DNA from 2 places in the Undibacterium sp. Ji50W genome. Region 2 is predicted to be linked to the other one. Evidence: predicted binding sites of a transcription regulator. Region 2 holds the regulator's gene; the other holds the start of a gene.
The links. The regulator LexA, encoded in region 2, represses DNA repair genes until DNA is damaged. The targets are predictions, from matches to a motif close to ACTGTATNNNNATACAGT.
Positions count from the first base shown of each region.

Region 1: a site for LexA is predicted at 1,675-1,692, ahead of recA (recombinase RecA). Genes of this name have one in related genera too.

Region 1 is NZ_JBMPOX010000015.1:103,018-106,200, forward strand. It holds gene ACO0K9_RS19400 (TOTE conflict system archaeo-eukaryotic primase domain-containing protein) at 123-1,616, shown strand; gene recA (recombinase RecA) at 1,762-2,802, shown strand; gene recX (recombination regulator RecX) at 2,902-3,183, shown strand, end outside.
Region 2 is NZ_JBMPOX010000018.1:5,883-9,065, reverse strand. It holds gene lon (endopeptidase La) at 1-986, shown strand, start outside; gene lexA (transcriptional repressor LexA) at 1,291-1,947, opposite strand; gene rpsF (30S ribosomal protein S6) at 2,213-2,581, shown strand; gene priB (primosomal replication protein N) at 2,613-2,912, shown strand; gene rpsR (30S ribosomal protein S18) at 2,922-3,183, shown strand, end outside.

The sequences.
Region 1 (3,183 bases), on a different contig from region 2:
GTCCAGTATTTGGATAAAGCCCCAGTGATTTTGAATGCTTGCATAAAAGTTATTAATTAAAATAGCAAAATTTAGTCCCACGGTAACCGAATTGCGCTTGTCGGTTGATCAAAAGCACACACATGTCAAAACTTGAATCGGAACTCGCTAAGTTACGTGCTGAAAACGACATGCTCAAGCGCTTGCTGGCTACACATGGCATCGCTATTCCAGGCGCTGTTGCAGATGTTAATCAAACAGGATATTTGCATTCCGAAGTGACGATTACAGGACCGCTTTCACCAGAGGCGAAGGTTAAATTGTTCCGCAAATTATTTCGTGGCCGGGAAGATGTTTACCCTGTGCGATGGACCAGTACCCAGACTGGTAAGGCGGGATACTCCCCGGTCTGTGCCAATGAATGGCGTCGAGGCGTCTGTGAAAAACCGCGTATCAAGTGCAGTGATTGTCAGCACAGTTTGTATGTGCCAATGACGAACCAGGTCATTTTCAATCATCTAAAGGGCGAAATAACCGCTGGCATCTATCCCCTGCTAGTCGAAGACAGGTGTTATTTCTTAGCTATCGATTTTGACGATGCTGACTGGCGCGAAGATGCCAGGGCTGTGTTGCAGACCTGCCTTGCTAATGGTTTACCTGCTGCACTCGAAATTTCTCGTTCTGGGGAAGGGGCGCATCTATGGTTGTTTTTTAATGGGGCAGTCCTTGCACGCGATGCGCGTCGTCTTGGCACAGCGTTAATCAGCGCCACTTGTGCCCGAATCAGGCAATTGAAGCTGAGTTCATATGATCGCTTATTTCCTAACCAAGATACGATGCCTAAGGGGGGATTCGGTAACCTGATCGCACTTCCTTTGCAAAAACTCCCAAGAGAATTGGGGCGTAGCGTGTTCGTCGACGAGAATCTCCAACCGCTGGCAGATCAATGGGCTTATCTAGGCAGTATTCAACCTATGCCTGCGGCTTTGCTGGAGCCAACCTTAACAAAATTGGTCGGTGACCGGCATCCTCTCGACATTGCCTACGCCGAAGTACCAGATGAGAACGCAGACACACCTTGGATCAAGGCGGCTAAACCGGATATCAAGCTCACCGGCACGATGCCAAAAGCAGTGGTCGCTACGATTGGTGACCAGCTATACATTGAGAAAGCAGGGTTGCCGCAGGCATTGATGAATCGATTGATTCGCCTGGCTGCGTTTCAAAATCCAGATTTCTATAAGGCACAGGCGATGCGTATGTCCACTTGGGACAAGCCACGCATCATAGGCCGTGCCGAAAATCACCCTAAGCACATTGCCTTGCCGCGCGGATGTTTGCCGGACGCTAGTTCGCTCTTAAAGGCTAACAAGATTGAACTCCGGCTGACCGATGCACGCACCATAGGTGCCGCGCTCAATGTTAGATTCTCTGGAACCTTGCGCGAAGATCAACTGGAAGCAATGAACGCGGTGCTACGCAAAGATTGCGGTGTGCTAGTTGCTCCTACCGCCTTTGGCAAGACAGTCACTGCCGCAGCAATCATTGGGCATCGAAAATGCAGCACGTTGATTCTGGTTCACCGGGCAGATTTGATGCGGCAATGGCATGAACATCGACAATTACATTATTATTAATATTTAACTGCAAAACTCTTTGTTCAACAATCAATGTAAAAAGTCGCTTGCATAAATCACTGTTTTTTTATACAGTACTGCAAAATGCAGGAAATTAAACCTGCACTTCATTTTTCCACCCGCCGCTTATTGAATGAAAGAATGTATGGACGATAAGAAACCAGAAAATGCCTCAGAAAAAGCAAAGGCACTCGCTGCCGCACTGGCACAGATAGAAAAACAGTTTGGTAAAGGTTCGGTCATGCGTATGGCCGATGGCGAGGTAGTGGAAGAAGTACAGGTTGTTTCCACAGGTTCGCTGGGTCTGGACATTGCACTGGGCGTCGGCGGTTTGCCGCGCGGCCGTGTTGTTGAGATTTACGGTCCTGAATCTTCTGGTAAAACCACGCTGACATTGCAGGTTATTGCTGAAATGCAAAAACTGGGTGGTACTTGCGCGTTTATCGATGCAGAACATGCACTGGACGTCGGTTATGCCCAGAAACTGGGTGTGAATCTGTCTGATTTGCTGATTTCTCAGCCGGATACGGGTGAACAGGCGCTGGAAATTACCGATGCGCTGGTGCGTTCCGGTAGTGTTGACCTGGTGGTCATCGATTCGGTGGCGGCTTTGACGCCACGTGCCGAAATTGAAGGCGACATGGGTGATTCCTTACCTGGCTTGCAGGCGCGTCTGATGTCTCAGGCTTTGCGCAAGCTGACAGGCAGTATCAAGCGTACCAACACGCTGGTGATCTTTATTAACCAGATACGTATGAAAATCGGTGTCATGTTTGGTAGCCCGGAAACCACGACAGGTGGTAATGCACTGAAGTTTTATGCTTCTGTGCGTCTGGATATTCGTCGTACTGGTTCCATCAAGTCTGGCGATGAGGTGGTGGGTAATGAAACCAAGGTGAAGGTTGTCAAGAACAAGGTGGCTCCGCCATTTAAAGAGGCGCACTTTGACATCATGTATGGCGAAGGTACTTCACGCGAAGGCGAGATTCTGGATTTGGCCGCCGATGCCAAGATCATAGAAAAAGCCGGTGCCTGGTATAGCTATAATGGTGAGCGTATTGGTCAGGGTAAGGATAATGCACGTACTTATCTGAGAGAACGCCCTGAGCTGGCATTTGAAATTGAAAACAAAGTGCGCTTGCATTTGGGCGTGCCTTTGTTGATGGCGGCAGCAACGGCTGAATAAGCCTGGCCGGCCATGGGTCCAGGGCCCAGGTCCTTGAATCATGCCAGTTGGTGGCGCGAGATATTTGCGCTGTCTGACTGGCATTTTTGTTTGTAAAGTATGAAAAGACCTCCACTCAGCCTGAAAGCCAGGGCGCTACGTTATTTATCCATGCGTGAACATAGCCGTATGGAACTGGAGCGCAAGCTGGCGCGTTATGCGGAAGAGGGCGATGATATTGAAGGCGTGCTGAATTTCCTGGAAGCGGCCAAGTATCTGTCCGGCGAGCGTTTTTCTGAATCGCTGGTGAACCGGCGTCAGGCCAGGTTTGGCAATAACCGTATCCTGGCGGAATTGCAAAGCCATGGCCTGGATGCGCAGGATATAGAGCATGTGAAAGAA
Region 2 (3,183 bases):
CGCCAGCTTTGCTGGACCGGATGGAAGTGATACGCCTGTCGGGTTATACCGAAGATGAAAAAACCAGCATTGCCCAACGCTATTTGCTGCCTAAACAAATCAAGAACAATGGTTTGAAAGAAGGCGAAATCACCGTGGCAGAAAGTGCTTTGCGTGACATCATCCGTTATTACACCCGTGAAGCCGGTGTGCGTTCGCTGGAAAGGGAAATCTCCAAGATTTGCCGCAAGGTCGTGAAAATGCTCTTGCTGAAAAAGACCGAGAAAAAAGCCACGGTCAATTCCAAGAATCTGGATAAATACCTGGGTGTGCGTCGCTATGACTTTGGCGTCGCTGTCAAGGATAACCAGATTGGCCAGGTAGTCGGTTTGGCCTGGACCGAAGTGGGCGGCGATTTGCTGACCATCGAAGCCGTAGCCATGCCGGGCAAAGGCGGGGTCATTCGTACAGGTACCCTGGGTGATGTCATGAAAGAATCGATCGAAGCAGCCCGTACCGTGGTACGCAGTCGCGCCAAGCGTCTGGGTATCAAGGCTGATGTGTTCGAGAAGAGTGACATCCATATCCACGTACCCGAAGGTGCAACACCGAAAGACGGTCCGTCTGCCGGTATTGCCATGACCACGGCGCTGGTGTCTGTGTTCACCGGTATCCCGGTTCGTGCTGATGTCGCCATGACAGGCGAGATCACACTGCGTGGCGAAGTATTGCCTATCGGTGGCTTGAAAGAAAAATTGCTGGCTGCACATCGCGGTGGTATCAAAACCGTGTTGATACCAGAAGAAAATGCCAAGGATCTGACCGAGATCCCGGACAATGTCAAAAACAAACTGGAAATCATCCCGGTTCGCTGGATAGACAAAGTCCTGGAAATCGCACTGGAAACCCAGCCTGTTCCTCTGGTCGACGAGCCAGTCCCCGTAGCTGCCGCCGCAACACCGGCAACGCCAGAAACACCGGCGGATACGACAGTGGTGAAACACTAGGTTGCTTAGAACTTGTTACGATCTGTAGCGAGCGAGCGTCAGCGGGGTGAAGAGCAGCGCAAAAAGCGGAATGTACTTAAGTACATGAGCATTTTGAGCAGCGCATGAGCCCCGATCACGCTCGCGCAGTAAGATCGTAAACAGGTTCTTAGGGGGTGTCGGCGTATGCCGGCACGCTCTGCTAGCCAATAAAGAAAAGCGCCCGATTTTTAATCGGGCGCTTTTTTATTGATGCTGGCATAAAAGTTTGAGGACGAGCCAGGCGTGATCCGGATGAGAGGGGAGGATCACGCCCAGGCTGTCCTCAAACCCAGTTTCTCATCAGGCCGACTGCCAGGCCTTCCAGAGCAAAATCTTCTTCGGTATCGCCGACCCTGATGATGGGATAATCCGGGTTTTCTGGCATCAGTTCGATCAGGTCACCGGTTTTCTTGTAGCGTTTGACGGTGACATCATCACCCAGGCGGGCGACGACGATCTGGCCATTGCGGGCGCTGTCAGTTTTTTTGACGGCCAGCAAATCACCATCGAGTATGCCGGCATCGCGCATGGACATGCCGCGTACCTTCAGCAAAAAGTCAGGCTTGGCAGAGAACAGGGCGGGGTCCACATGGTAGGTGGATTCGATATGTTCGCTAGCCAGTATCGGCGAACCGGCAGCGACGCGGCCAACCAGCGGCAGGCTCAGTTGCATCAGTGCCGGATGCGGTAGCGCCATCTGTATGCCGGGGATGTGGCTGGACAGTGCGGATTCCAGCAGGCGTATGCCGCGCGAGGTGCCAGCGGCAATCTCGATCACACCCTTGCGTGCCAGTGCCTGCAAATGCTCTTCGGCCGCATTGGTGGAGCGGAATCCCAGTTCAGCGGCAATTTCTGCGCGGGTAGGCGGAAATCCGGTATTTTGGATGGCATCCTTGATCAGGTTAAGTATTTGTTCCTGGCGGGCAGTCAGTTTTAGCATGGCGTTTTCTAATGGTGAATGTGCTGTATATGCAAGCAGTCTGTATTTTTATACAGTAAAGCTGAATATGCAAGTCAAAATCCGAAAAGAGTAGCAAAAATGTGAAAAATATCCTCATTCAAACAGGTGAATGAGGTGTTTGCCTGGCTAAGTCACTGATCTAATTGATCAAAATGAAAAACTGGGTTATTATTGTCGGCTTTCCTCTTCCCGCACTCGTCTTGACGCCGAGGCGGGCTATTTTTATTGTCCACAAGGAGAATATATGCGTCATTATGAAATCGTATTTATCGTACATCCCGATCAGAGCGAGCAAGTTCCTGCAATGATCGAACGCTACAAGGCAAGTGTTGTAGCGCGTGGTGGTCAAATCCATCGCGTTGAAGACTGGGGCCGTCGTCAACTGGCTTACATGATTCAAAAACTGGCGAAAGCGCACTATGTTTGCTTGAACATTGAATGCGATGCTGAAACTCTGCTCGAGTTGGAAACAGCATTTAAATTCAATGATGCTGTCTTGCGTCACCTGACAGTCAAACTGAAAAAAGCAGAAGCAACACCTTCTCCAATGATGAAAGCTGTTCAGAAGGAAGATGCTGCAAAAGCGCAACGTGTTGAAGCGCCTGCTGCTTAATTATTCATTGACAGAGGTCGTGTAAAAAATAGTGAATCAGCTGAAGCTTGTAGCCCGGATCGTAGAAAAAACCGCATTGCGGTACACACCGGCCGGTATACCGATAGCTTCTGCGACATTGATGCACAGTTCGGAAACTCGTGAGGCGAACGCAGTTCGACAGGTCGAGTTTGAAATTTCAGCAGTTGCGGCAGGGGAGATTTCCCGCCAATTCAATGAAATTGCACTGGATGTGCCGGTGGAATTTACTGGTTTTTTAGCACGCAAAAATCGCAATAGCAAAAGTCTCGTTTTTCATGTCACTGAATTCGGGACACCTTTACTAGATTAGGAGCCAAAAATGGCATTCGGTAAAAAATTCGACAAAAGCAAATTGAAGCAAAAGCGTCAGCAACAAAATCCTTTGTTCAAGCGCAAAAAATTCTGCCGTTTCACAGCGGCACATGTAGAAAAAGTTGACTACAAAGACATCGACACACTGAAAGACTTCGTGCAAGAAAACGGCAAAATCATGCCTGCACGTCTGACAGGTACTAAAGCGTTGTACCAGCGTCAAGTTGATACAGCAATCAAACGTGCACGTTACCTCGCGTTGCTGCCAT